DNA from 4 places in the Anaerotruncus massiliensis (ex Togo et al. 2026) genome. Region 4 is predicted to be linked to each of the others. Evidence: predicted binding sites of a transcription regulator. Region 4 holds the regulator's gene; each other region holds the start of a gene.
What was found. The regulator Rex, encoded in region 4, represses fermentation and respiration genes when NADH is low (regulators of the CRP and FNR family bind a similar motif). The targets are predictions, from matches to a motif close to ATTGTTAANNNNTTAACAAT.

Region 1: the regulator Rex is predicted to act here: its motif matches at 1,312-1,331, upstream of RCI06_RS06400 (NAD(P)H-dependent oxidoreductase subunit E).
Region 2: the regulator Rex is predicted to act here: its motif matches at 2,185-2,204, upstream of gap (type I glyceraldehyde-3-phosphate dehydrogenase).
Region 3: the regulator Rex is predicted to act here: its motif matches at 2,649-2,668, upstream of RCI06_RS05880 (acetyl-CoA C-acetyltransferase).

What each region holds. Positions count from the first base shown of each region.
Region 1 is NZ_JAPJQF010000014.1:19,199-26,531, reverse strand. It holds gene RCI06_RS06410 (ferredoxin) at 1-159, opposite strand, end outside; gene RCI06_RS06405 (ATP-binding protein) at 203-757, opposite strand; gene RCI06_RS06400 (NAD(P)H-dependent oxidoreductase subunit E) at 762-1,256, opposite strand; gene RCI06_RS06395 (DRTGG domain-containing protein) at 1,564-1,920, shown strand; gene RCI06_RS06390 (ATP-binding protein) at 1,913-2,338, shown strand; gene RCI06_RS06385 ([Fe-Fe] hydrogenase large subunit C-terminal domain-containing protein) at 2,387-3,709, shown strand; gene RCI06_RS06380 (hypothetical protein) at 3,724-4,062, shown strand; gene RCI06_RS06375 (PHP domain-containing protein) at 4,097-4,807, shown strand; gene RCI06_RS06370 (NusG domain II-containing protein) at 4,804-5,208, shown strand; gene RCI06_RS06365 (hypothetical protein) at 5,624-5,848, shown strand; gene RCI06_RS06360 (hypothetical protein) at 5,835-6,059, shown strand; gene RCI06_RS06355 (DMT family transporter) at 6,086-6,994, shown strand; gene RCI06_RS06350 (AI-2E family transporter) at 7,007-7,333, shown strand, end outside.
Region 2 is NZ_JAPJQF010000032.1:10,939-18,271, reverse strand. It holds gene metG (methionine--tRNA ligase) at 1-648, opposite strand, end outside; gene RCI06_RS09885 (sensor histidine kinase KdpD) at 797-1,948, opposite strand; gene gap (type I glyceraldehyde-3-phosphate dehydrogenase) at 2,270-3,280, shown strand; gene RCI06_RS09875 (hypothetical protein) at 3,656-3,862, opposite strand; gene RCI06_RS09870 (helix-turn-helix domain-containing protein) at 3,987-4,211, shown strand; gene glgB (1,4-alpha-glucan branching protein GlgB) at 5,018-7,033, shown strand; gene RCI06_RS09860 (glucose-1-phosphate adenylyltransferase) at 7,058-7,333, shown strand, end outside.
Region 3 is NZ_JAPJQF010000012.1:34,008-41,340, forward strand. It holds gene RCI06_RS05870 (3-hydroxybutyryl-CoA dehydrogenase) at 1-478, opposite strand, end outside; gene RCI06_RS05875 (enoyl-CoA hydratase-related protein) at 514-1,290, opposite strand; gene RCI06_RS05880 (acetyl-CoA C-acetyltransferase) at 1,379-2,563, opposite strand; gene RCI06_RS05885 (hypothetical protein) at 2,790-3,143, opposite strand; gene RCI06_RS05890 (DUF1576 domain-containing protein) at 3,158-4,426, opposite strand; gene RCI06_RS05895 (hypothetical protein) at 4,507-4,899, opposite strand; gene RCI06_RS05900 (diguanylate cyclase domain-containing protein) at 5,109-7,333, shown strand, end outside.
Region 4 is NZ_JAPJQF010000017.1:33,062-40,394, forward strand. It holds gene RCI06_RS07245 (hypothetical protein) at 1-122, shown strand, start outside; gene RCI06_RS07250 (sigma-70 family RNA polymerase sigma factor) at 137-442, shown strand; gene RCI06_RS07255 (isocitrate/isopropylmalate family dehydrogenase) at 554-1,738, shown strand; gene RCI06_RS07260 (redox-sensing transcriptional repressor Rex) at 1,769-2,416, shown strand; gene RCI06_RS07265 (hypothetical protein) at 2,641-3,324, opposite strand; gene ychF (redox-regulated ATPase YchF) at 3,324-4,421, opposite strand; gene RCI06_RS07275 (hypothetical protein) at 4,718-5,932, shown strand; gene RCI06_RS07280 (response regulator transcription factor) at 6,135-6,827, shown strand; gene RCI06_RS07285 (HAMP domain-containing sensor histidine kinase) at 6,900-7,333, shown strand, end outside.

The DNA.
Region 1 (7,333 bases), on a different contig from region 4:
CTCCTCGGTGAACGCCTGGAGCACGGGGCGCGCGCCCGCGGCGATGCCGCAGGTGGCCATGCCGACCACGACGCGGGTGTTGCCGCTGTCGTCCGCGCGGATGCCCATGTTGGTTTTGACCTTGTCCCTCAGAGCCTGAAGCTCCGCTAAGCTTTTCATATGTAAGATTCCTCCGTCCACAATGTGGTTGCGCGTCCTGCCGTCAGGACGCCTGCGTGTCTAAAACCTCCTGCGTGTTTTCGCGGATGAACGAGCCGATGAACCCGACCACCGACGGCTCCGAGAGGGGCACGCCGTCGAGCACCTGCCGGAATTCCCGCGTGTCGGCGGTGAACTCCCCCGCCCCGTGGCGGAAGGTGTAGGTGAAATCGATGTCGGGGTTGCACTGCACGAGCGAGGCGACGGTCGCCGCGATGTCGCCGAGCGGCATGCGGTCGATGTGGGTGAGGCCGAAGACCGCCGTCACGGCGGTGCCCCTCCCCGGCTCCGATTCGATCGAGAGGCTTCCCCCCGTCATCTCGGCGCCCATCTTGAGGAACGGCACCCCCAGCCCCACCCTGCGGGTGGTGCGGGTGGTGAAGAACGGGTCGGTGACCCGCCGCACCTGTTCGGGCGTCATGCCGCAGCCGTCGTCCCTCACGGTGATCGTGAGGGTGTCGGCGGCGGGCTGTTCGTCCACCGTGATCTCGATGAGCGAGGCGCCCGCGCGGACCGAATTCTGCGCGATGTCCAGCACGTTCAGCGAAAGCTCCTGCATGGCGTTACTGGTATTTGGCGAGGATGGTGTCGACGTCGTCGACCGTCAGGCGGCCGTAGACCTCGTCGTTGACCATCAGGACCGGCGCAAGGCCGCAGGCGCCCACGCAGCGGCAGGCGTCGAGGCTGAATTTCCCGTCGGGCGTGCACATGCCGGACTGGATGCCGAGCTTCTCCTGGAGCCTCTGGAAGATATCGCCCGAACCCTTGACGTAGCAGGCGGTGCCCAGGCACACGGAGATTTTGTACTGTCCCTTGGGGTTGAGGGTGAACTGGGAATAGAATGTCGCGACCCCGTAGATTTCCTCCAGCGGGATGTCGAGCCCGAGGGAGATCATCTTCTGCACCTCGATCGGAAGGTACCCGTAGATCTCCTGAGCGCCCTGCAAAACCGGCATCAGAGCGCCCTTCTGGCCCTTGTGCTCCTCGATCACCTTCTGCAGCCGCTGTTCCTGCTCAGCGGTGCCGGTGAAGGGGACCACGGTTTTCGTGTTCGCCATCTGTCTTACCTCCTTGGCATTGCCATACGCTCAGGGCGTACGGCACCATTATAGAATTGTTATGATTATAACAGAAAATCATAATGCCGTCCAGATGAATCCCCCTGAATTTTCGCAAAAACGCGGCGTTTTTCATGACAATTCGACAAGTCCTTCCGGACTTTTCCAATTCCCGCCCCCTCCGCAGATTCCACAGCTTTTGGCGGGGGATTTTGGCGGGCCGGTCATTGCGGCCCCGCGCGCAAAATGATATAATATTCAGGTATAGACCGACCGCTTTTCCGATTTCCGAAAGGAGCAATGGCCCATGACAGTCAGCGATATCGCCAGGATTCTCAAGGCCGAGGTCCTCTGCGAGGGGGACTCGATGGAAGCCGAGGTACATACCGCCTGCGGCAGCGACATGATGAGCGACGTGCTCGCCTATGTCAAGGACCAGAGCGTGCTGCTCACAGGGCTCGTCAATTCGCAGGTGGTGCGCACCGCCGAAATGATGGATATGGTCTGCATCGTCTTCGTGCGCGGCAAGCGCCCCGACGAGCAGATCCTCTCCCTCGCGCGCCAGCGGGGGATCGCCGTGCTTTCGACCCCCTACCGCATGTTTACCGCCTGCGGGCTGCTTTACGACAACGGCTTGAAGGGTGGCTGTGAAACCGATGTCTGATACGATCAACCTCACCTACGACGTCCCGGGCGACGACTTCACCCGCGCGGGCGAGGCGTCGAGCGACGTCAAGGGGGTCCTCAAAAAGCTGGGCCTCTCCCCGCAGGTGGTGCGCAAGGTCGCCATCGCCATGTACGAGGGGGAGATCAATATGGTGATCCACGGCGGCGGCGGGCAGATCACCGTCGAGGTGACGCCCGACGCGGTCACGATGCGGCTGGTCGACCACGGCCCGGGCATCCGGGACATCTCCCTCGCCATGCAGGAGGGCTGGTCCACCGCGCCCGAGGAGGTGCGCAACCTCGGCTTCGGCGCGGGCATGGGCCTGCCCAACATGAAGAAATACTCCGACGAGATGGAGGTCATCAGCGAGGTCGGCGTCGGCACCACCGTCAACATGAAGGTGTACGTCGCCTGATCCGCGTTCCCCCCGGAGCGGGCAGGATTTATCTGGGAGGCCGTCATGATGGATACCACAAACTTTTTCCACTCGGTGACCCTCGACCGGGACAAGTGCCACGGATGCATCAACTGCGTCAAGCGCTGCCCCACCGAGGCCATCCGCGTGCGCAACGGCAAGGCGAAGATCATCAAGGAGCGGTGCATCGACTGCGGCGAGTGCATCCGGGTCTGTCCGCACCACGCCAAGCAGGCGATCTTCGACCCCATCTCGGTGATGGACAGCTTCGAATATAAGATCGCGCTGCCCGCGCCGAGCCTCTATGGGCAGTTCAACAACCTCGACGACATCGACCTCATCCTCGGGGCGCTGACCCTCATGGGGTTCGACGACGTCTACGAGGTCGCGCGCGCCGCGGAGCTCGTGAGCGACGCGACCCGGCGGTACATGATGCGCGAGGACATCAAACGCCCAGTCATCTCCTCCGCCTGCCCGGCGGTGCTGCGGCTCATCCGGGTGCGCTTCCCCGAGCTCATCGACAACATCCTCCCGCTGCATCCGCCCATCGAGGTGGCCGCGCGGGTGGCCAAGGCGCGCGCCGCCGAAAAGACGGGCCTTCCGCCCGAAAAGATCGGCGCGATCTTCATCTCCCCCTGCCCGGCGAAGGTGACGGCGGTCAAGATGCCGCTGGGCACCGAGAAGAGCGCCGTCGACGCGGTGCTCGCCATCCGGGAGGTCTACCCCAAGCTGATCAGCCTCATGCGCAAGGTGCCCGCCTCGGTCGACATGGCGGGGGCCGGCCGGATGGGCATCGGCTGGGGCAGCAGCGGCGGCGAGGCCGCCGCCGCGCTCAAGGAGCGGTACCTCGCGGCCGACGGCATCGAAAACGTCATCCGCGTGCTCGAGGATCTCGAGGACGAGAAGTTCTACGACCTCGACTTCGTCGAGCTCAACGCCTGCTCGGGCGGCTGCGTCGGCGGGGTGCTCGGGGTGGAAAACCCCTACGTCGCCAAGGCCAAGCTCAAGCGCATCCGCAAATACCGTCCCGTCTCCTGCAACCACCTCGAGGAGGAGAGCCTCGCCCCCTACACCTGGGACGCGCCGGTCGAATACGAGCCGGTGCTCGAACTGGACGCGGACATCCGCACCGCGATGGAAAAGATGAAGATGATGCGGGAGATCGAGGGGCGGCTCTACGGCATGGACTGCGGGTCGTGCGGCGCGCCCTCCTGCAAGGCGCTCGCCGAGGACATCGTGCGCGGCTTCGCCACCGAGGAGGCGTGCATCTTCAAGCTGCGCGAGGAGATCCGCGGGATGGCCGAGGGGCTCCGGCGGCTTTCGAGCGTGATGCCCAAGGTCGCGGCGGAGGAAACCGAAGAAAAGGAATGACCGGGGGGACCAATATGACGGTGAAACAGCTGGCCGCACAGGCCGGGCTTAAAATTCTCGCGGGGGAGGGTTCCCTCGGCCGGGAGATCGAAAGCGTCTACAGCTGCGACCTGCTCAGCTTTGTGATGGGGCGCGCCCCCGCGGACAGCGCGTGGGTGACGGTCATGGGCAACGTCAACGCGATGGCGGTGGCGCTGCTGGCCGACGTGGCCTGCGTGGTGCTCGCCGAGGGCGCGGCGCTCGACGACGACGCCAAAAAGAAGGCGGAGCAAAACGACATCGCGGTGCTCTGGTCGGAGAAGCCGGTCTTCGACACCGCGCTGGACATCCACACCCGCATGGCCGGGGCCTAGCGGGAAGGGCGATTTTGGGAGAGGAGGCGAGCCGATGCGTCCGGTGTTCTACGACCTGCATATCCACTCCTGCCTCTCCCCCTGCGGGGACATGGACATGACCCCCAACAACATCCTCAACATGGCGCTCCTGAAGGAGCTCGACCTCATCGCGCTGACCGACCACAACTCCTGCAAAAACTGCCCGGCGCTCATGCGCGCCGCCGAGGGGTCGGGCCTTGCGGTGCTGCCGGGCATGGAGCTGACGACCGCCGAAGAGGTGCACGTCGTCTGCCTCTTCCCCGCGCTGGAGAACGCGATGGATTTCGACGGGTATGTGCACGGCTGCCTGCCCGACATCGATAACGTCCCCGAGATCTTCGGCGCGCAGCAGATCCTCGACCGGCGGGACGAACCCGCCGGCATCGAGCAAAAGCTGCTCATCAACGCGACGACGATCGAAATCTCCGACCTGCCCGCGCTCGTCAAGGGGTACGGCGGGTTCTGCTACCCCGCGCACATCGACCGCGCGAGCAACAGCGTGCTCTCCAACCTCGGGTTCATCCCGCCCGAATGCGCCTTCCGCACCCTCGAGGTCGCGGACCCGGAGGCATTCTTCGCGGACGGGAGGAATCAGGCGTACAAAGAGGGGTACGCTATCGTTACGAGCTCGGACGCGCACTACCTCGAAAACATCTCCGAGCGGGAACACTGCATCCACCTCGACACGGTGGATTTTGAAGGGCTGGCGAAGCGCCTCGCATGAAAATGAAAAAAATCGAATGGATCATCCTCGCGGCGGTGGTCGCCGTGTGCGCCGGACTGGCGCTTTTCTTTTATTGGCCGCGCTCGGGCGACACGGTGGCGGTCGTCTCGGTGGACGGAACCGCGCTCTACCGCATCGACCTCAGCAGGACCGCGCGGCCCTACACCTTCCGCATCGAGGAGGAGACGGGCAGGCCCGTCTCCTTTGAGGTCGCGGACGGGCGGGTGCGCTTTGTCGAGGTCACCTGCCCCGACCACATCTGCGAGCGCACCGGCTGGTGCGGCGCGCCGGGCGAGCGGGCGGTCTGTATGCCCAACCGCACCGCCCTCGTCTGCTATGCGCGCGGGGAGCTGCCGCCCGACGGCGGGGTCCGGTGGATCACCGAATCGGACCACCCCTAGACGACGCGCCTCCCGGACGGGACGGCTGACGGAGCGCGCGGCGGGAACGCGGGCCGGGCGGAAAACCGCGCGGCTTCGCCGCACGCGCGAAGGCAGGGCCTTCGCGGACGCCCCGCCGGGGCGTCGTTTTCCGCCGCCCGGCCTTTTTCGCCGCGCTCAAAATTTGACGTTTGAACCGGCCGTCGGGCGGGAAAGCTAGAGGTAAGCGGTTCCCCCGAGCGCCCCTCCCCGCCGCACGGCCCGCGCCTGTGGTTTCTCCGAGCGCCCCGCCTGCGCCAAACGTTTTCGGAGGGGGTCGGGGGGGCCCCTTTTTCAAAAGGGTCCCCCCGGTTGAAAAAAGGGACAAACTGTGATAGACTTTCCATAGGGGCGGGGACTGCCCGCCGGGACGACTGTCAAAGAAGGAGGCATTGCCATGGACGCGGTGCAAAGGGTGATCGACTGGGGGATGGAGCGGTTCCGGGGCTTTTCGGTCCGGGACGTTGCGATCTTCAAGACCTGCCTGCTGTCGATCGGCGCGCTGCTCGGGGTCTACTTTATAAAGCCCCTGAAGAAGCTCGCGCCGGTTTTGTGGGTCGTGGCCGTCGCTTCCTATGCCTATTTGATCTGGAGGATGTTCTTTGCCGATGAACAACAGTGACCCTGACCGCAAGATCATCGATTTCGATAAGATTAAACGCCGGGAGCAGAACCGCCACCGGGCGCGCCGCCGCGCGGGCTGGATCACCGCCGCGGTGATCGCGGGGGCGGTGCTGATCGTTGGCGTTTTTCTGTTTATCCAGTTCCGCGAGGCGGTGGAGGACAAGGGCTTCTGGCAGAACTTCAACTCCGCCGCAGTCGCCGCGCTTTGATTTCCGACGGAAAGAATGGACCGCAGATGAAGAAAAACAGACTGTATACCCTGCTCGCGCTGCTTGTGATCCTCTTCTGGGGGACGACCTTCGTGTCGACCAAAATTTTGCTGACGCGGCTCTCCCCCGTGCAGATCATGCTGCTGCGCTACCTGATCGCCTATGCGGCGCTGCTCGTCATCCATCCGAAATTTCACCGCCCGGAGGGGCTGCGTCAGGAGCTGTGCTGCATCGCCGCGGCGCTCTGCGGCAGCACCCTCTATTTTCTGGCGGAAAACACCGCGCTCTCCTATACGCAGGCATCCAACGTGAGTCTGCTCATTTCGGCCGCGCCCATCCTCACGTCGGTCGTGGCGCACCTCTTCACGCGGGACGAGCGCCTCACCCGCCACGCGTTCTACGGCTTCTTCCTCGCGATGGCGGGCATTTTTCTCGTCGTCTTCAACGGGCGCTTCGTTCTGAAGCTCTCCCCGGCGGGCGACCTGCTCGCCCTGGCGGCCGCCCTCTCGTGGGCGTTTTACACGGTCATCCTGCGCAAGATCGACAGCCGCTACCAGCCGGTCTACATCACCCGGCGCATCTTCTTCTATTCGATCGTCACCATGCTGCCCTGTCTGCTCTTTGACAGCACGCCCTTCGACCCGGCGGTGCTGCGCCTGCCCGAGGTGTGGGGGAACCTGCTCTTCCTCGGGGTGGTGGCCTCCTCCCTCTGCTACGTGCTCTGGTACCATGTGGTCGGGCGGCTCGGCGCGGTGCGCGCCAACAACTTTGTCTATCTCAACCCGCTCGTCACGATGCTCGCGTCGATCGTCGTGCTCCACGAGCGGATCACCCTGCTGATGCTGGCCGGCGCGGTGCTCATCCTGATGGGCGTCATGATCGCCGAGGGGACCTTCCCGCACAGGAACCAGCCCCAGCCCGCCAATACGCCGTAAGGAGGGCGCGCTTTGGACAAACAGAAGATCAGGGGCTACTGTATCGTCTCGGCGTTTACCGTGGTCCTCTACCTCGCGCTGAGCAATATGGACCGCCTGACGGGGGCGCTGCGTGTCGCGGGCGGCCTGCTGGCCCCCTTTTTTGTCGGCGTGGCCATCGCCTTCATCCTCAACAATGTGATGGTCCTCTTTGAAAAGAAGGTATTTTACCGGCTCGCGGAGGGGAGGAACCCCCGCTCCGCCCGGATGGTGCGGCCGCTTTCGCTCGTGTCCACCTACCTGGTCACCTTCGCCGCGTTCGGCGTGCTGCTGTGGGTCGTCGTGCCGCAGCTGGCGGCG
Region 2 (7,333 bases), on a different contig from region 4:
GATGCCCCATGAGAAGGAGGTGCGGGAGACGCACAGATCCTCGAGGCCGGGCTTGATAAAGTTGTTGACCATCTCGTTGAGGCGGCTCTGCGGCTCCATGAAGTGGGGGTTTTCCTCGTAGAGCCTGATGAGGCGGTCCTGGAAGGCGGAGAGCTTGAAGAAGTAGGCCTCCTCCTCCGCGTCGATGACCTCGCGGCCGCAGTCGGGGCATTTGCCGTCCTTCAGCTGGCTCTCGGTCCAGAAGGACTCGCAGGGCGTGCAGTATTTGCCCTTGTAGGAGCCCTTGTAGATGTAGCCCTTGTCATAGAGGTCCTTGAAAATCTTCTGCACCGATTCCACATGGTAGTCGTCGGTGGTGCGGATGAACCGGTCGTTGGAGATGTTGAGGAGCTTCCACAGCTCCTTGATGCCGGCGACCACCCTGTCGACATACTGCTGCGGGGTCACGCCCGCGGCCTTCGCCTTTTCCTCGATCTTCTGGCCGTGCTCGTCGGTGCCGGTCAGGAACATGACATCAAACCCCTGCATACGCTTGTAGCGCGCCATGACGTCCGTCGCGACGGTGCAGTAGCTGTGTCCGATGTGCAGCTTGTCCGACGGATAGTAGATGGGGGTGGTGATGTAAAATGTCTTTCCTGTTCCATTCATGATGTGGAACCTCCTTGCATGAGTTTGGTGTCGTCAATGTAATGATATAGTATACCACGAATTGGGTAAAATGAACAGGGGCTGTGGAAAGTTTTTGCCGCCGGAGCGCGCCCCGGCGGCAAAAAAGGAACCGCCCGCGGGCGGTTCCTTAGAGGGGACAGTCGATGCTGTCGCTGAGCGCGACGCGCAGGGGGGAAAAACGGTCGGAGAGGTAATCCGCGGCCTCGCAGAAAACGGCGGGCGGCACGCTCTCGTCGTCCTCCACGGGCAGGGTGAACACGACGGTGGTTCCCTTCCCGGGCGTGGAGGTGAGCGCGATGGTGCCGCCGATGGCGGCGATGGAATCTCGCGCGATCGTCAGGCCGAGGCCGTTGCCCGAGAAGGGCCGTCCCCCGTGGTCATAGGAGAAGTACGGCTCAAAGACGCGCGGCTGCACGTCGGGCGGAATCCCGAGCCCGCGGTCGGCGACCGAGACGCTGAGCATCCCCCGCTTGAAGCGCACCCGGACGGCGATCTGGTTGCCGGGGCGGGTGTAGCGGCAGGAATTCGAGAGGATGTTGAGCAGGGCCGCGGACACCTTCTGGGTGTCGCAGGCGGCGGGCAGCATCCCCTCGGGGATGTCCGCGGAGAGCGGGATGCCGGTCGGCTCGATTAAGTCAGCGGCCGCCGAAAAGAGCTCGCGCAGGTAGTGGAAGAGGTCGACCCGCCGGGTCCGCACGGGCGAAAACCCATAGGTGAGGCGGGTGTAATCGGAAATCCACTCGCTGCTGCGCAGCAGCCGGAAGGCGCTCTGGTTGATGGCGGCGAGGTAATCGGGCATGCGCTCGCGGTCCTTTTCGGACGAGCCGGGCCCGCAGTTGCGGGAGAGGAGGGTGAGCATCGAAAAGATGACGGTCAGCGGCGCGCGGTACTGGTTGCCGAAGGAGGAGAGCGTGCGCGACATCCCCTCGGGTCGCATGCCGGAGCCCTGCTCGGCGCCGGAGGCCGGCTGGATGAGATAGCGGCCGCTCCCGTCGGGCAGGGCGCAGATGACGGTCGGCCGCTCTGCGAACAGGTGGTTGGGGCCGGCGGTGGTGAAGGAACCGCACCGGTCGATCTCCGCGCGGACGACCTCGGGGTCGTAGCCGTGCAGCAGCAGCTGCGCGCCGTCCGGCAGGGCCAGGGCGGGCATTTCCCGGGAGCCGGCGGCGCTGCACCAGACGAGACGAAAATCATGGTCCATCACGGCGGCGGGCTGGCCGGAGGCGTCCAGGAGCCCGGTCAGCTGGTCGAAAAAAGAGTCTGTTCGGGGATCGTCCAAAGGCGCACCTCCTCGCTGCGGAACTGCACTTATCATTTGGGAAGGACCGCGGAAATATTCGGATTCCAAATATTGCATGAAGGCCCGGGAACAGGGAAAACAGGGACCTTTCGACACAAATCGACAGAAAATTCCGCTTCAATTATAGTATATGAGGGTGTGATTTTCAATAGGAGTTGGGCGTTTTCAATAAAAAGCAAAGTATAAATATCCCGGGTTTGAAGAAAATAAAAAAAATCGTTTAAAGTTTATCAAGGTTCTTGTAGTTTCCAGAGATTTGTATTATGATAAAGGTATCAAAAATACAGGAGGTTGTTTCCAATGGCAATTAAAGTTGGTATCAACGGTTTTGGCCGTATCGGCAGACTGGTTTTCCGCGCTGGACTGGACAATCCGAACATTGAATTCGTGGGCGTCAACGATCCGTTCATGACCCCTGACTATTGCGCTTACATGCTTCGCTATGACACGATCCATGGCCAGTACACGGGCGAAGTGAGCTACACCGACGACGCGATCATCGTCAACGGCAAGACTGTCAAGTTCTATGCCGAGCGGGAGCCCGCCAACATTCCGTGGGGCGCTTGCGGCGCCGAGTATGTGGTTGAGTCCACCGGCGTTTTCACCACCATGGACAAGGCTGAGGCCCACCTCAAGGCCGGCGCCAAAAAGGTCATCATCTCCGCGCCCTCCAAGGATGCGCCGATGTTTGTCATGGGCGTCAACCACGAGACCTACCAGCCGAGCATGGACATCGTCTCCAACGCTTCCTGCACCACCAACTGCCTGGCGCCTCTGGCGAAAGTCATCAACGACGAGTTCGGCATTGTCGACGGCCTGATGACCACCGTCCATTCCACCACCGGCACCCAGAAGACCGTTGACGGTCCTTCCAAGAAGGACTGGAGGGGCGGCCGCGCCGCTTCCGGCAACATCATCCCGTCTTCCACCGGCGCCGCCAAGGCTGTGGGCAAGGTCATTCCCGAGCTGAACGGCAAGCTCACCGGCATGGCGTTCCGCGTCCCGACGCTGGATGTCTCCGTCGTCGACCTGACCGTCAACCTCGCGAAGGCCGCCTCCTATGAGGAGATCTGCGCCGCGCTCAAGAAGGCTTCCGAGACCTCCCTCAAGGGCATCCTCGGCTACACCGAGGACGATGTGGTTTCGTCCGACTTCATCGGCGACGCCCGCACCTCCATCTTCGACAAGAAGGCCGGCATCGCGCTGACCGACAAGTTCGTCAAGCTGGTTTCCTGGTATGACAACGAGTGGGGCTACAGCAACAAGGTCCTCATGCTCATCCAGCACATGGCTACCGTTGATCATAAGTAATCGGTTTTTTGAAAGAGCCGCCCGCGAGGGCGGCTCTTTTGTTCATTTGCCGCGCTGCGCCCGGCGGCGGTTTTGGGTTTGCCGCGCCGCGCCCGGCGGCGGTTTTGGATTTGCCGCGCTGCACCCGGCGGAGCTTTCACGGGAATTGCCGCCCGTGGGCGGCAAGAATTACTTGCGCGTTCCGCCGCGCACCACGGGTTCCTTTTCGGACGGACGAAAAGGAACCAAAAGTCCGCCTAAGAACCCTCCGCCGGGTTCTTAGGAATCTCCGGGAGTACCTTGCCAGTACCCGCAGGTTACCGCCGCTCCCCACGGGTACACTAGCTGAAGGCTCAATTCAGGTTGCGGCGCTCCCAACGGGGGACGGCGGGCGCGCTAATCCCTCTGGGGCTCGCTCGCGTGCAGCATTTCCTGCGAGCGGCGCCGCGCGTCCTCCAACAGGTCCATCGCCTGAACCGTCCGCGCCGCCGCGCTGTTCCTGATCTGTTCGCGCGTCTCGCCCTCCAGCGGCTTGCGCAGGATTTCCGCAATTTCGGATACCTTGCTGGACAGAAAATAATAAGCGAGCCTGTAATCTTCCATAAACCCACCTCGCAAATGCGTACATATTGTTCGCTTTGCGTACAATAATATAGCAATTGCGATCTAATGTCAAGCAGACTTTGGCGGCACACAAGCTTACAATAAATACATAGAGGTGAGTTGTGTGGGCGTGCATGCGGAGAAATTTCGTAAACTTGGGTTAAGTGTCGCGCATTATCGTAAGCTTGCGGGTTTCACGCAGGAAGAACTGGCCGACTTGGTCCATATTAGCCGGGGATATCTAAGCCATATTGAGGCACCCAATATTGAAATGTCGTTTTCGATTACAACGCTGTTTGATATCTGCGACGCATTGCATATTGAACCGAAAGTTCTTTTCGAGATCTGATTGCGGACACCTGTAAAGGTGTCCGTTTTTTATTTTGGGTGGTTTGTATTTGCCTTCTTTATGCACTCCGCTGGATGTGAGCGGAGGGGGGATCAGGCGCACGACAGTTGCGGCCCCTGACCGCAACTGTCCCCGCGTTTTGACAAGCAAAAGCGCGTGCGCCTCACGGGGGAGGGTCGGCGACCCTCCCCCGTGTGCCCCTACCTGACAAGCTCGCCGCGCCTTCCGTCCCCACCTGTTGGGAGCGCTGCAACCTGAATTGAGCCCTCAGCTAGTGTACCCATGGGGTGTGGCGGTAACCTGCGGGTACTGGCAAGGTACTCCCGGAGATTCCTAAGAACCCGGCGGAGGGTTCTTAGGCGGACTTTTGGTTCCTTTTCGTCCGTCCGAAAAGGAACCCGTGGTGCGCGGCGGAACGCGCTAGTCATTCTTGCCGCTTGGAAAGCGGCAATTCCCGCGATAGCCTCGCCGGGCGCAGCGCGGCAAATCCAAAGCCGCCGGCGGGCGGGCCCCGGCAATCCCCGCCGCTTGGAAAGCGGCAAATCAAAGAACATTTCCCACCACCATTTACATGCCAAAACGACACGAAATTCATGTTATAATAGAAACTCGCGGGTCTCTGACAGGACAAGGGGGGCCGCAACTGGAAAATATCGTTAGGCGAAAGAAACAGGAATGTGCACAAAATATGTGCATAATAGATAAAATGCTTAGAAAGTTTTCATTGTTTTTACGCGATATTTCACAAGAAATACTTGAAAGGCGCTCCAAAAACTGTTAAAATATAAAAAAGGGAGGTGAGGGCAATGGTTAAGCCAAAAAAAACAAAGTCGAAAGACAGCTTTCCATTGTATCTATTTCATCAGGGGACGAATTATAAGGCCTATGAATACTTAGGCGCCCATCCCTGCCGCAAGGATGAAGAAGATGGATACGTATTCCGCGTGTGGGCTCCCAACGCCGTGTCGGTATCGGTCGTTGGCGATTTCAACGACTGGGACCCGGATGCGAATCCGATGACGCTTCTGGAAGATCATGCGGTTTGGGAATGCATGATTTTTGGCCTCAAGCAATATGATTTATATAAGTTCTGCGTGAAGACCAAAGATGGACGCGCCCTGATGAAAGCGGATCCTTACGCCTTCCATGCCGAGACTCCGCCGGAGACGGCCTCCAAGCTGTACGACATCGAGGGCTACGAGTGGGACGACGGCGCGTGGTTCGCGAGCCGCCAGGGCTTCAACCCCTACCGCAGCCCGGTCAATATCTATGAGATGCACCTCGGCTCCTGGCGGCGCTACCCCGACGGCAACACCTACGACTACCGCAGGACCGCCGACGAGCTGGTCGAATACCTGGGCGACATGGGCTACAACTTCGTCGAGCTGATGCCGGTGATGGAGCATCCTTACGACGGTTCGTGGGGCTACCAGGTGACGAGCTATTTCGCGCCGACCTCGCGCTACGGCACCCCGCACGACTTCATGTACTTTGTGGATAGGTGCCACCAGGCGGGCATCGGCGTGATCATGGACTGGGTGCCCGCGCACTTCCCCAAGGACGCGCACGGCCTCTACGAGTTCGACGGCCAGCCGCTCTACGAATACCAGGACGTGCACAAGCGCGAGCACGCCCACTGGGGGACCCGCATCTTCGACTTCGGGCGCAACGAGGTCGTGAGCTTCCTTGCCTCGAGCGCGATGTTCTGGGTGGAGAAGTACCACATCGACGGCATCCGCGTCGACGCGGTGGCCTCGATGCTCTACCTCGATTACGGGCGCGAGGACTGGGAATGGCTGCCCAACGTCAACGGCGGCCGCGAAAACCTCGAGGCGGTGGCGTTCCTTCAGAAGATGAACACCGCCGTGCTCACCGAGCATCCCAGCGCGCTGATGATCGCGGAGGAGTCGACCGCGTGGCCGATGGTCACGAAGCCCGCCTATGTGGGCGGGCTCGGGTTCAATTTCAAGTGGAACATGGGCTGGATGAACGACATGATCGCCTATACGTCGCTCGACCCGATCTTCCGCAGCTACAACCACGACAAATTGACCTTCAGCCTCTTCTACGCCTTCTCGGAGAACTTCATCCTGCCGATCTCCCACGACGAGGTGGTGCACGGCAAGTGCTCGCTCATCAACAAGATGCCGGGCGACTACGCGATAAAATTCTCCGGTATGCGCACCTTCCTGGCCTACATGATGACCCATCCGGGCAAGAAGCTGCTCTTTATGGGCTGCGAGTTCGCGCAGTTCATCGAGTGGAACTACAAGCAGCAGCTCGACTGGATGCTGCTCGACTACGACTCCCACCGCCAGATGCAGCAGTTTGTGCGGGACCTCAACCACTTCTATCTCGCGCACGCCTGCCTGTGGCAGGTGGAGGACTCGTGGGACGGCTTCAACTGGCTGGCGCACGACGACCACGCCCGGAACATCATCGTCTTCCGCCGCATCGACGACAACGGGGACGACCTTGTGGTGGTCTGCAACTTCGCGCCTGTGACGCGGGAGGACTACCGCATCGGGGTGCCCGACGCGACGAGCTATGACGAGGTCTTCAACACCGACGACGTGAAATACGGCGGCAGCGGCGTGGTGAACCGCGGCGCGATCCGGGTGAAGAACCAGCCGGACCACGACATGAAGCAGTCGATCACGATCACGGTGCCGCCGCTGGCGGCGGTCTTCCTCAAGGGCAGGCCGCGCAGGGCGGAAAAGGCCGTCCGGGCGAAAACCACGGCCAAAAAGGCCGCGAAGGCCCCGGCCGGAAAGCCTGTTGTGAAGAAAGAGCGCAGGAAACCCCAAAAGCAGGGGACTTGAGCCATCAACAAAGGGGGTAACAACATGTTCAAGAAGGAATGGATTGCCATGCTGCTCGCCGGCGGGCAGGGCAGCAGGCTGTACACACTGACGCAGAACCTCGCCAAGCCGGCGGTTCCCTTCGGCGGCAAGTACAGGATCATTGATTTCCCGCTCTCCAACTGCATCAACTCGGGGATCGACACGGTGGGCGTGCTCACCCAGTACCAGCCGCTCGTGCTCAACGAGTACATCGGCAACGGCCAGCCGTGGGACCTCGACCGCGCCAACGGCGGCGTGTTCGTGCTGCCGCCCTACCAG
Region 3 (7,333 bases), on a different contig from region 4:
CGACCGTCTCGGGAGCGGTGTGCAGGCCGGCGGTGACCTCGACCAGCTTCATGACGGGCGCGGGGTTGAAGAAGTGCATGCCCACGATCGCGCGGTCAAGCCCCTGGGACATCTCGGTCAGGGAGAGGGAGGAGGTGTTGGACGCGAAGATCGCGTCCTTCCTGCAGATCGTCTGCAGCTTCGCGAAGAGCTCCTTCTTGAGGTCCATCTTCTCGAGCGCCGCCTCGACAACCAGGTCGCAGTCGGCCACCTTGTCGTTGAGCCCGGTGGTGATCTTCGCCAGGATCGCGTCCGCCTTCTCCTGCTCCATCTTGCCCTTGGAGACGAGCTTGGTGAGGGATTTCTCGATCTTCTTCTTGCCGCCCGCGGCAAATTCCTCGGTGATGTCGCAGAGCACGACCTCGTAGCCGTCAGTGACCGCGAATGCCTGCGCGATGCCGGAACCCATCGTTCCCGCGCCGATAACGCCAACTTTCATTTCAGTTACCTCCATATGTAAATATCAGGATCGCATTACCTGTTTTCGAACGGGGCGGGCTTCTCCTTCGCCACAAACGCCTTCATCGCATTCTGCTGGTCCTGCGTCTCGAAGCAGCTGCCGAACAGCTCCTCCTCGATCGCGACGCCCTCATCGATCGAGACCTGCAGGCCGTCGTTGATCGCCTTCTTGGTGGCGCGCACCGCGATCGGCGCGTTGCGGGCGATCTTCTCGGCCAGCTTCATCGCCTCGTCCATCAGGATTTCCAGCGGGACGACGGCGTTGACGAGCCCGAGCGCGAGCGCCTCGGGGGCCTTCACCTTGCTCGTGGTGTAGAGGAGCTCCTTGGCCTTGCCCACGCCGATCGTGCGGGCCAGCCGCTGGGTGCCGCCGAAGCCGGCGGTGATGCCGAGCGAAACCTCCGGCTGCGCGAACACCGCGTTTTCCGAAGCGATGCGGATGTCGCAGCTCATGGCCAGCTCGCAGCCGCCGCCGAGCGCGAAGCCGTTGACCGCCGCGATGACCGGCACGGGCAGCGTCTCAATCTTGCGGAAGATGTCGTTGCCCTTCTTGCCGAACGCCTTGCCCTCGGCCTTGGTGAGCCCGGACATCTCGGCGATGTCCGCGCCCGCGACGAACGCCTTCTCCCCCGCGCCGGTGATGATGACGCAGCGGGTCGCGTCCACGTCGATCGCGTCGACGACCTTCTCGAGATCGCCGAGCACCTCGCTGTTCAGCGCGTTGAGCGCCTTGGGCTTGTCGATGGTGATTACGCCGACGAAGCCCCTCTGTTCGTAGGTGACGTAACTCAAGTTTTTGCCTCCGTTCCTGTGTGTATTTTCGCTTTTGTACAGCTTTCAGGCACCCGGAGACCCGGATGCCTGAAACTGATTTTCCCTGTTACTGGATATTTTCGACAACCGTCGAGCAGCCCATGCCGCCGCCGATGCAGAGGGTCGCGAGCCCCAGCTTGGAGCCGCGCTTCTTCATCTCGTGCAGCAGGGTGACGAGGATGCGGCAGCCGGAGGCGCCCACCGGGTGGCCCAGCGCGAGCGCGCCGCCGTTGACGTTGACCTTGGAGGCGTCCCAGCCGAGCTCGATGCCCACGGCCAGCGACTGCGCGGCAAACGCCTCGTTCGCCTCGATGAGGTCCATCTGGTCGATCGTGAGGCCGGTCTTGTCAAACAGCTTCTTGGTGGAGAAGGCGGGTCCGATGCCCATGATGGAGGGATCGACGCCCGCGGTCGCGCCGGCGACCCATTTGGCCATCGGCTTGATGCCGAGCTCCTTGGCCTTGTCGGCGCTCATGACGACGATCGCGGCGGCGCCGTCGTTGATGCCCGAGGCGTTCGCGGCGGTCACCGTGCCGCCCTCCTTAAAGGCCGGGCGCAGCTTGGCGATGCCCTCGGCGGTCACGCCGTCGCGGGGGAACTCGTCGGTGTCGAAGAGGACGGTCTCCTTCTTGACCTTGATGGGGACCGGGACGATCTCGTCCTTGAACCTGCCGGCCTTGCGGGCGGCCTCGCACTTCTGCTGGCTGGACGCGGCGAACTCGTCCTGCATCTCGCGGGTGATGCCGTATTTCTCGGCGACGTTCTCCGCGGTGATGCCCATATGATAGTTATTGAAAGCGTCCCAGAGGGAATCCTTGATCATGCAGTCGATCAGCTTGCCGTCGTTCATGCGGTAGCCGTAGCGCGCCTTGTCAAGCGCGAAGGGGGTCGCGGACATGTTCTCCATGCCGCCGGCGACGATGATGTCCGCCTCGCCAGAAGCGATCATCGCGGCCGCGAGGTTGACGCACTTGAGGCCGGAGCCGCAGACGATGTTCAGCGTCTGCGCGGGGACCTCGATGGGAAGGCCGGCCTTGAGGGCGGCCTGGCGCGCGACGTTCTGGCCCTGCGCGGCCTGGAGCACGCAGCCCATAAAGACTTCGTCAACCTGCTCGGGTTTCACGCCCGCGCGGTTGAGGGCTTCCTTGATTACGATAGCACCGAGCTGCGCGGCGGGGACACCCGTGAGGGAACCGCCCATTTTGCCGATTGCGGTGCGGCAGGCACCGGCCAATACGATTTCCTTTGACATGTTGACGCCTCCGATTTTTCTTGAAATTCTCAGGTTTGGGGCCGGACCGGCCCTTCGATTATCAGTATACTACAAGGGTTTTGAAATTGCTATATTTTTAACAAACTTTTCACGATTTTTATGAGTTTGTCTAAATCTCCCCCCTCGCCCGAAACCGCTTTTATGCACTTTTGAAACAAACGGCCCAAAGGCCCCTGTTCATGCGGGTTTGAAAGGGAAATTCAGGTCATTCCCTGCGCTTAAAAAGCGTGAGCTCCACCGTGTCGGCGCCGATCTCCAGCCTGCGGCAGTCGACCATCTGCCCGATCAGGTGCAGCTCGCTGTCCTGTCCCAGCCCGCTCACCCCCGCGAGCTGCCAGAAGAACTCCTCGAGCCCCTCGTTTTTCTCCGCCTGGTTGAGGAAGCGGTCGAGGTCGTTCACCTTCTTGCGCTCCGCCGGGTCGTACCGGCTTTTGAGCGAGAGCTCGTAGCCGTCCTCCAGCTTGCGCAAATCCATCCGCACCCCGTCCGAGCCGACGCTGAAAAAGAACACGATCAGCTCGTCGATCACTTTCGTCATCTTTCTCGCCGTGGCTTCCATATCGATTCCCCCCGTTATTCCCGGTCCCGGCGCAGCGCCTCGATGAGCGGCACCAGCACGATGCACACGAGCCCCGCCGAAAAACCGTTGTTGTAGAGATTGAGCCCCCCGTGCAGGAAGCCGGTGTTGAGCACCACCGAGGCATGGATCACGCCCGCGGCGGTCCCCCATTTCCAGCCGAACTGCCCCGCGATGGGGGCGAGCCCCGTCGCAAAGAGGGCCGCCAGCAAAACGTTGGGCTCGTTCAGCGACCACACCATAAAGAAGGAGCTGATCACCACGCCGAGCACGACGGGGATGATGTTCTTGAGATGCTTGCCGAACGCGCCGAACCCGCAGATCGTAAAGACACCGCCGATGGTCGGCCCGTTGAGGTCGCCGCCCACCACCAGCACGTAAACGGTGGCGGCCGCGCCGATGATTCCCATGTTGATGAGCGTCACGGGCAGTCCGTCGAGCTGGACGAAGTCGGCCACGAGGCGGCCCGAATGACGGGTGATGCGCGCGACGTTCCGGAAGCTGCGCCCGTTCCACCAGAAGCCCGCCAGCGCCATCAGGGCGAACAGACCGAACAGGAAGGCGGCGAGCGGCAGGTTGTTGCCGGTGCTCCACGCGAGGCGCGCCTCGAAGGTGTGCCCGAAGGATTTGAAAAAGGAGGCGAGCACCATGCCGATCAGCCCCGCCGTAAAGCCGACGTTATAGAGGTTGTAGCCCTGGTGCACCCGCAGCGTGAAGGAGGCGACGGCGGGCAGCAGAAAGCCGACGGCCACGCCGATGCCGACCCCGAGCAGGTACCAGAGCAGCTTGTCCCGTTCGCGGCCGACGGTGACGATCTCCGAGACCACGGGCGCGAGCGCCGTACCGAAGAGGGAGATGTAGACGTAGCGGCCGAAATGCTCCCGCTTATAGCGGGAATAGAGCCATCCGCCGAAAATGATCGGGAAGATGTTCCAGACGTCCTTGCCGAAGAGGGAGAACCCGGCCATCAAAAAGAGGCTCGCCACGCTGATGCCCGAAAAGTTCATCCGGACGGCGCGCAGGATGCCGATCGACAGCAGCGTCACCAGGCCCGCATTGACAAACGCGGCCCCCATGCCGCCGACGCTGATCGAGTCGGTGATCAGCCCCGCCTGGGTGCGGATGATCTTCCAGATGCCCGAAACGACGCCCGCGGGCGTGTCCCACAGCAGCCCGAAGCCGATCAGCGCCAGCGCGAAGGCGGTCATCGCCCAAAAGAGATAGCGTCCCTGCCGCTCCGGGCGATAGGTCAGCAATCGGTCCAAACCCTTCTCCCTCCATCTCCGGTGTCTCAGCTCATTTTAACATACGCGTGCCGGTGGAAAGGCGAATATTCTGTAAATTTTCACGTCCGCCGGACGAATTCCACCCGGCATCGCGGGCAGGTGATGCAGATCTTCCCCTTCCCGCGCGGCACCCGCACCTTCTGCCCGCAGGAGGGGCAGCGGAAACGCCGGTGGGCCCGCGCGTCCCGCAGGGCGTCCGCCCAGGAGGAAAAGCGGCGCGCCAGCGGCCGCCACAGCACCATAAAACGTCGGTTCTCCTCATAGCGGCGCCCCGCGTCCCGCGAGAAAAAACGCAGGAAAAAGACCGCCAGCAGCACAAACGCCAGCGTCCAGAAGAGCCGATACCCCGTCGCGCGGCGCAGGGCCATCGAAACCGCCGCGCCGGCCAGCAGCGCCCAGCCCAGCCCGTCGAGCCCCCGCCTGCCCGGCATCATCCGCCGAAACCAGTCCATCCGGTGATCATCCTTTCCGAAGTAATCCTATTTTGCAGTGTAACATGTCCCGGCTTTCGTTGCAAGGACCTCCCGGACGATGAAAAAATGCGTCCTTTCCAGAATTTCGATCATAAACTCTGGCCTTTTTTATAAAGATATGGTAATATTATGACAGCTGTTTTGTCCGGACCGCGGTCCGGACGTTTTCCTGGAAGGGAGGAAATCCGATGAACGATCTGGAGACGCGCGCCGCCGAATTCGTGCGCGGCGTCTGGCACGACTACCTGGAGGCCCGCGATTATTCCGGGATCATCCGGTCTTTTGACGAGGAGGTCACCTGGATCGGCACCGGCGAGGGGGAGCTCTGCCTCAGCCTCGGCGACGCCGTGCGGATGCTCGGCGCGGAGTCCCAGGAGTGGAGCGGGCATTTTTCCATCGTCGGCGAGGATTACCGCGCCCGGCAGCTCTCCGACGATCTCTTCCTCACCTTCGGCACCATCCGCGCGCGGGAGGAGAGCGGCGGGCAGGACCGCGTCGTCGCGGACCTCAACACCCGGTTTTCGGGGGTCTGCCGCCTGCGGGACGGAAATTTCTCCGTGCTGCACCTGCACCACTCGGCGCCCGACCGCTACCAGCGGGAGGGCGAATTCTTCGCCAAGAGCCTCACCGAGCAGAGCAACGCCCTGCTCAAGAAGAAGATCGCGGAAAAAACCGCCGAGCTCGAACGGCTCAACGACGAGCGCAGGGCCGACGAGACCCGCTACCGCTTTGCGCTCGAGGCCACGAGCGACCTTGTGTTTGAATACAACGCCTCCAACGGGCTGGTCACCGCCAACAGCGCCCTTTACCTCGGCGGCAAGGACCCGGCGGGGTTCCTGCCGGACGACGATTTCCCCCACGTGTATCCTGAGGACCGCGACCGCCTCCGCGAAAGCCTGTCGTCCGAGCGGGTCCGCCAGGCCTTCGACGATGGAGAGACCGCCCTCTCGGCCGAATACCGCACCCTCGACGGCGAAGGGCACTACACCTGGGTGCGCATCACCCTCGTCCCCATCCGCGGCTCCGACGGGAAGTACCGGCGGCTGATCGGCAGCATCAAGGACATCGACCGGGACAAGCGCCGGGAGCAGGAGTTCAAGGACCAGTCGCGGCGCGATCCGCTGACCGGGCTCTACAACAGGCGCTACACCGAGGTCATGGTCAACCGCTTCCTCGAAAAGAGCGGCCCCGCCGCCTCGGGCGCCCTCTTCATCATCGACATCGACGACTTCAAGGCGGTCAACGACCACCTCGGCCACCTGCTCGGCGACGCCGTGCTGCGCGACGTCTCGGAGCGGATCACCCAGCTGTTCCGGTCCACCGACATCGTCGGGCGGATCGGCGGGGACGAGTTCGTCGTCTTCCTCAAGGGCGCGGACGACGAGGAGGTCATCGGCGAAAAGGCCGGGGCGGTCCTCAACGCCTTCCGCAGCACCCTCGCCGGGCACAACGCCGGGCACGCGATCTCGGGCAGCATCGGCATCGCCCTCTGCCCGCGCGACGGCGGCGACTACCGCGCCCTCTTCGAGAAGGCGGACAGCGCCCTTTACAGCGCCAAAAAGCTCGGCAAGGACCGCTGCCAGTTCTACGACGGCGGCGGCGACCCCTTCCTCCCGCCCGGCACACGGCGCGGGGAGGAACCGGACGTCGGGCGCAAATCCTTCACAGAGCATATCGCGGAATACATCTTCCAAATCCTCTACGACTCGGACGACATCAACAAGGCGGTAAACGCGATCCTCGCGATCGTGGGGCGGCATTTCGACGTGAGCCGCGCCTACATATTCGAGAACACCGAGGACGGGCTCGCCTGCAACAACACCTTTGAATGGTGCAACGAGGGCGTCTCCCCCCAGATCGACAATCTCCAGCGGGTCCCCTATTCCCTGATCGGCGACTATGCCGCCAACTTCAATGAGGACGGGGTCTTCTACTGCGACGACATCTCCCGGCTCACCGTGAAGGGGCTCCACGACGCTCTCGCGGTCCAGAATATCCATTCGATGCTCCAATGCGCCCTCAAAAACGACGGCGTGTTTTCGGGGTACGTCGGCTTCGACGAATGCAGCGCCCAGCGATTCTGGACGCAGGAGGAGATCGACACCCTCACCTTCATCTCCAAAATCCTCAGCACCTTCCTGATCAAATGGCGCACGCAGGAAAAGCTGGCCGAGTCCTTCCGGGTCACCCGCGCGGTGCTCGACCATCAGAACCTGTGGACCTACGTCATCGGCGGGGACCACCGGCTGCTCTACATCAACCGGAAGACCCTCGAGCTGGTGCCCGGGGCAAAGGTCGGCGCGTGCTGCTACGAGGCCTTCTGGGGAAACCGCGCGCCCTGCCCGCAATGCCCGATGCGCGAGATGGACCGCACCGGCGCGGGAAGCTGCACGATGGAGCTCCACAACACCCA
Region 4 (7,333 bases):
TGTTCGCGCAGACGGCGCGCGGCGAGGAGGCGTTCGCCGCGCAGCGGCGGATCGACGCGCTCTACGCCGAACTGTACGACCTGCGCGTGGTCATGGACTACCTGCGCCACTATTATGACTGAGGGGGGCGGGGCACATGTTTGACGTATGTGAAAGCACCTTTTCCCTCCAGGATTTCGAGCGGATCGCCGCGCCGCAGTGCGCCGACAACGCACCCGCGCGCGCACGGTACGCGCGGTTCCTGCGCAGCGCCGTGCGCCACCTGCCGCCCAAGCAGCGGCAGGTCGTCGCGCTCTATTTTTTCGGGGGGCGCAACATCCCGGCGATCGCCCTGGAGCTCGGGGTGCACCCCTCCACCGTGAGCCGCAGGCTCGCGGCCGCCAAGCGCACGCTGCGCGCCCAGGTCGAGATGTGCAGCGAGGCGGGGCTGTTCCCCTCGTAAAAGCGGGGGAGGCGACCGGATTTCTTTCCATCGTTCATTGACAATGGGGTAAGTCTGTTATAAAATTATCATATATAGACAGACCGTCCGGCGTGAGAGCGCGCGGGGGAAATGAAAATATGGGAGGAAACGCGATTGGACCAGAAAGTCAAAGCCGCCGCTGAAAAGTTCGCGGCGCTCGTGGAAGCGCAGCTCGCGCGCAACGAGCGCATCAAGGCGCAGAAGGAGTTTACCGACTACGGGAAGCTCGACACCATCGTCATCGGCGTGTGCGGGGGCGACGGCATCGGCCCCATCATCACGAACGAGGCCGCGCGGGTGCTCCGGCACCTGCTGGCGGACGAGGTCGGGGCGGGCAAGGTGGAGTTCCGCACGATCGACGGGCTGACGATCGAGAACCGCGCGGCGCAGGGCAAGGCGATCCCCGACGACGTGCTCGCCGAGCTCAAAAAATGCCACGTCATCCTCAAGGGCCCCACGACGACTCCGCGCGCGGGCGACCCGTGGCCCAACGTCGAGAGCGCCAACGTCGCGATGCGCAAGGAGCTCGACCTGTTCGCCAACGTGCGCCCCGTCAAGGTGCCGAGCGAGGGGATCGACTGGACCTTCTTCCGGGAGAACACCGAGGGCGCCTATGCGATCGGCTCCTGCGGCCTCAACGTGGACGAGGACGTGGCGTTCGACTTCGTCGTGACCACCACCGAGGGCACCGAGCGGATCGCGCGGCTCGCCTATGACTACGCGAAAAAGAACCACAAGAGCCGCGTGTCGATCATCACCAAGGCGAACGTCGTCAAGACGACCGACGGCAAGTTCCTGAAGCTCTGCCAGAAGATCGGCGAGGAGTACCCCGGCATCACGACCGACGACTGGTACATCGACATCACCACCGCCAAGCTGATCGACCCCAAGCGCCGCCGCGACTTCCAGGTGTTCGTGCTGCCCAATCTCTACGGCGACATCATCACCGACGAGGCCGCCGAATTCCAGGGCGGCGTCGGCACCGCGGGCAGCGCGAACCTCGGCAAGCGCTACGCGATGTTCGAGGCGATCCACGGCTCCGCCCCGCGCATGATCGCCGAGGGCCGCGGCAAATACGCCGATCCCTGCTCGATGCTGCGGGCGGCGGTGCTGCTCCTGAGCCACATCGGCTACCAGGCCGAGGCGGATAAGCTCGAACGGGCGCTGGACATCTGTATGTACGAGGAAAAGAAGCTCGCGGTCACCGGCCGCGACACCGGCTGCACCTGCGAGGAATTCGGCAACTATGTGATGGACACCATCGCACGGCTGTAACCGGGAATTCTGGATCGAGAGGTTTTGCATATGCCGAAACACGAGGGTGTTTCCCTATCCGTTATCAAGCGGCTGCCCAGGTACTACCGGTTCCTCGGCGACCTGCTCAGCCGCGACGTCACCCGTATCTCCTCGCGCGAGCTGGCCTCCCTGATGCAGCTGACCGCGTCCCAGATCCGCCAGGATCTCAACTGCTTCGGCGGCTTCGGGCAGCAGGGCTACGGCTACAATGTGGCCGCGCTCCACAAGGAGATCGGCAATATCATGGGTCTCAACAAGCATACCCCCATGGTTCTCATCGGCGCGGGCAACCTCGGCCGCACGATCGCGCGCCACATGGATTTCGAGAGCAGCGGCTTCAAGCTCGTCGGGATCTTTGACGACAGCCCCCGCGTGATCGGCCAGAAGGTGAGCAGCCTGACCGTGCAGGACATGGCGGGGCTCGAGGCGTTCTGCAAGGAGCAGTCCCCGCGGGCCGCCATCCTCTGTATCCCTAAGGAGGTCGCCTTCGAGACCGCCCAGCGGCTCATGAAGCTCGGCGTCAACTGCTTCTGGAACTTCTCCCATTACGACCTCTCCCTCGACTTTGAGGGTGCGGTCGTCGAGAACGTCCACCTGGGCGACAGCCTCATGACCCTCTGCTACCAAATCAACGCCGCCTACCCCGAGGATGAATGACGGGGAGGCGAAAATAAGAAGGCCCCCGCCTTGCGGCGGGGGCCTTCTTTTGTCCGGTTTCCTCCGGAAGCCGTCAGCCCCCTTTCTTGAAAGAAAGGGGGCAAAGAACGTTTGGCGCAGGCCGGCCGCGTCCCCCGCAAAGGGGGGCGCCGTGAGAAAGCCAAAAGCAAAGATTTTCGCCCGCCTTTTTCAAAAGGCGGCGGGGCGGCGCCCCGGCCTGCTCTTCAGCTTTCCGCGATAACGAAGTCCGCGGTGATCTCCGAGCAGGCGAGCGCCTGCCCGCCGGTATCCGCGAAGCAGCTCAACTGCGCCGCGCGGTAGGTGCCCGGCGGCAACGGCTCGTCGAAGAGGTCGATGGGCAGCGTAATCGTGACGGTCTCACCCCCGTGCAGCACCCGTTCGGCGTTCACGTCGTCGGGGTTTGCCATCAGCCCCGCGCGCGGGGTGAGCGGCACGACGGCGTCCCCCTCCACCCGCCGGAAGTCGAACCAGTGGGTGTAGATGAGGTCGTTTTCCGTCCGGTTGGTGACGACGAGCGCGATCTCGCCGGTCCCAACAGGGTAGCTCTCCCGCTCGGGACGGGCGTCCACGCTGCGTTCCCCGGCGGGGAGCGCGGCGGCTTCGGGAAGCGGGGCGGTATTTTCCGGTTCGCCGGATTCGGCCTCGGCGGACCCGGCCTCGGAAGCCGCGGAGGATTCCGCGGGGACCACTTCCGCCCGGGAGGGGACCCCGTCAACGGGGGATGCGCTTTCCGGGGCGGGCGCGCCGCCGGGCAGGCCGACCACGCCCAGGACGAAGTCGTTCTGCGCCTCGGGCAGGAAGGCGGCGCGCTCCGGGTGCGGCCGCAGGAACAAAAAGAGCAGCGCGGCGAGCGCGAGCGCGCCGCACAGGACCAGCGCCCGCCTCATCAGACGTTGAAGCGGAAGAGGACGACGTCGCCGTCCTGCATGACGTATTCCTTGCCCTCCGAGCGGACAAGGCCCTTCTCCTTGGCGGCGGCCATCGAGCCGCAGGCGATGAGGTCGTCGTACGCGACGACTTCGGCGCGGATGAAGCCCTTTTCAAAATCGGAATGGATCTTCCCGGCGGCCTGCGGGGCCTTGGTGCCGCGCGTGATCGTCCACGCGCGCACCTCCTGCTTGCCGGCGGTGAGGTAGGAGATCAGCCCGAGCAGGGCGTAGCTCTTTTTGATGAGGCGGTCGAGGCCCGACTCATGCAGCCCCATCTCCTCGAGGAAGAGCAGCTTGTCCTCGGCGGACATGTCGGCGATCTCCTCCTCGATCCGGGCGCAGATGGGCAGCACCTCGGCGTGCTCCGCCGCCGCGATCTCCTCCACCTCATGGTAAAAGCGGTTCTGTTCGATGCCGCCGGTGAAATCCGCCTCGCTCATGTTGGCGGCGTAGATGACCGGCTTGTCGGAGAGCAGGGGCATGTCCTCGAGCGCGGCGCGCTCCTCCGCGTCGCACACGAAGCTGCGGGCGGATTTCCCCTCCTCGAGGTGGGCCTTGAGCCGCCCCAGCACGTCCGCCTGCGCGGCGAGCGTTTTGTCGCCTCCCTTGGCGGCCTTGAGGGCGCGGTCGATCTTGCGGTCGACGATGTCGATGTCAGAAAAGATGAGCTCGAGATTGATCGTCTCGATATCCCGCCGGGGGCCGATCTCCCCGTCGACATGGATGATCTCGTTGTCCTCGAAGCAGCGCACCACATGCACGATCGCGTCCACCTCGCGGATGTGGGAAAGGAACTTGTTGCCCAGCCCCTCCCCCTTGGACGCGCCGCGCACCAGCCCGGCGATATCGACGAATTCGATGACGGCGGGGGTGTATTTGTCCGGGTCGTACATTTTGGCGAGCACGTCGAGGCGCTCGTCCGGCACGGCGACCATGCCGACGTTCGGCTCGATGGTGCAGAAGGGATAGTTCGCGGACTGCGCGCCCGCGTTGGTGATCGCGTTGAACAGGGTGGACTTGCCGACGTTCGGCAGCCCGACGATGCCTAATTTCATGGCTGATTCCTCCGATCTTACAACTGCTCATTATACAGGAAAAACGCGCGGCGCGCAAGCGGTTTCGCCCGGCTGTGGGCGGCGGATATTCATGCAAAAAACGTATATGAAAAAACCGGAGCCAAAAAGATGCACAAAGAAAACCGCAAAAACACCCCCAAAAAGCCGGGTTGACAGGACGGACGGACGGACGGCGGCTATACTATTGTTTGGATAGCCGCCCACATTTTTGTGTAAAATGACGGTTGGATTATCCGGTGTGTATAATGATGAATAAGTATGAGGAGGCAACCGGAATGAAAAAACTGTTGGCGCTGGTCCTCGCGCTCGCGCTGGCCCTGCCGCTCGGCGTGACCGCCTTTGCGGCGGACGCGGAGAAGATCGATCTTTCGCTGACCGGCTTTGACGCGGGGGTATTATGTGACGGCGATGGAATCTATTACGGTCCGAATGACCTGATCCCGCCGGACAGCACCGTCTATCTGCCCTTCCGCATCTTCGCCGGGGAGAACCCGGACGACCCCGACGAGGTCGGGGCGTGGTACGGCGACAGGGACAACTACAAGGTGAAGTTCGACAAGGGCGACAACAACGCCAAAATGATCAAAAAAATCAGCTTTGTGGAGAAGAAATTCGAGGCCCGCGGCTGGCGCTGCCACGCGCTTAAAATCGAGCTCGCGCAGGATTTCAGCGGCGACGAGTTCAAGCTGACGCCGTCGGTCACCTTTACGGCCAAGCGCTATCTGGTCGACTCCATATCGGCTGAAGACGGGGAGCCCGGAAACGGCGTAAAGGGCCACTACGGTTTTGACACGCTGGAGGAGCTCAACGGGGCTTCCGAAGGGGACGTGGCTTTTAAGGACCTCGCGCAGGGGGTCTACGCGCCGGGCTCCAAAATGACGATGGGCCTGAAATTTTTCATGGGCAACGGCGAACGCAGCGCGGACGCGGATTTCAAGGCGGGCGACGGCGGCGTGGTTGTGAAGCCTCAGAAGAATGAGGACAACGAGATCACCTGGGAGGACGAAAAGGACACGCTGGCGTGGCTCAACTTCACGAGCGACGACGACGCGAAGAAGTTTTTCCCAAAGATGACCACCAAATGGGACGACCAGGAGTACGCGGAATATTTTGCGGACCAGGACGCCTACCTCTTTGATTTTATCGGCAATCCGAAGATCGCTTCGACGAGCCGCGCCTCCCTCAGGCTGCGCATCCCCTTCCTCAATGAGGATGGGGAGCTGTCGGTCGGCGAGGATTCGATCGTGGTCTACCAGGTGGTGGACGGCGCGCTTGTGGACATCACCGGCAAGGGGAGGATCCACGAGACGGACGACGGCGACTGGGTCTTTGAGCTGAAGACCCGCGAGCTCGGCACCTACATCATCGCGGAGAAGCCGGCGGCCGCTGGGGAAGCGGCCGAGGCCCCCGCGGAGACGGCGGAGGAAGCCCCCGCGGAAGAGGCGCCCGCGGCTCCCGCCAAGGCGATCCTCCCCTCCTTTGCGAAATAAGCGGAACCGGGCCGCCGGAAGGGCGGGCGCGTGAGCGCCCGCCCTTCTTTTTTACGGATGCGCGCGCGGCGGGCGTTTCTTTGCAGTTTGGACAATCCCCATTCAAAAAATATTCACCAAAACGGGTGATTTTCCGCTATAATTGTGATATGATAAAGCAAATAATCTGCCTGTTGCGGCGGGCAGAATGGGGGTACCAGACATGTCAATCGGGAAAATCCTGGTCTGCGACGATGATCGCAATATCTGCGAGCTGCTCCGGCTCTATCTCGAGAAGGAGGGCTACGCGGTCGTGATCGCCAACGACGGGGAAGAGGCGCTCGCAAAATTCTCCTCTGAAAATCCCGATCTCATGCTGCTGGACATCATGATGCCCAAGCTGGACGGCTGGCAGGTCTGCCGGGAGGTCCGCAAAAAATCCAACATGCCGATCATCATGATCACCGCCAAGGGGGAGACGTTCGACAAGGTGCTCGGGCTCGAGCTCGGGTCGGACGACTATGTGGTCAAGCCCTTCGACCCCAAGGAGATCGTCGCGCGCATCAAGGCGATCATGCGGCGCACCGGCAAAACGGCCGCGGAGGCGGACGTCAAGGAGGTCAGCTACGACAAGCTGGTCGTGAACATGACCAAATACGAGCTCAAGGTGGACGGCAAGGTGATCGACACGCCGCCCAAGGAGCTCGAGCTGCTCTACCACCTGGCGAGCAATCCCAACCGCGTCTACACCCGCGACCAGCTGCTGGACGAGGTGTGGGGCTTCGAGTACTACGGCGACAGCCGCACGGTCGACGTGCACATCAAGCGCCTGCGTGAAAAGCTCGAGGGCGTCTCAGACCAGTGGACCCTCAAAACCGTGTGGGGAGTCGGCTACAAATTCGAGGTCAAGGAATAACCTGTTGATCACGCGGGGCGGGCGGCAAGCCCGCCCTTTTTCGCATCAAACAATCAGAAAAGTGGGTCGGGTATGCAAAAAACGCTCTTCAGTAAACACTTCATCACCATCGCCGCGATCATCCTTTTGAGCATCACGATTCTGGGCGCGGTGCTGCTGGCGTTCGCCAGCCAGTACTTCAAGCAGGACCGTTACCGTCTGCTTGAGCACAACGCCCAGCAGGCGGCCGAGCTCACCTACGCGGACTTCCGCTCCAACCTCTACCAGGGGGTGACCCCGGCGGTCGTGCTGCCGCGCTACACCATCCTCGCGGACGCGATCGAGGCCGACATCTACCTTGCCAACACCGACGGCAAGCTGCTGCTCTTCGTGAGCGGCTCCCATTCGGATTACAATGAGGTGGACATCCCGAAGAACATCATCTCCGAGGCGTGCGCCGCGGGCGAATACCAGGAGGTCGGCAAGGTCGGGGGGCTCTACTCCCAGAACCACTATACGGTGGGCAT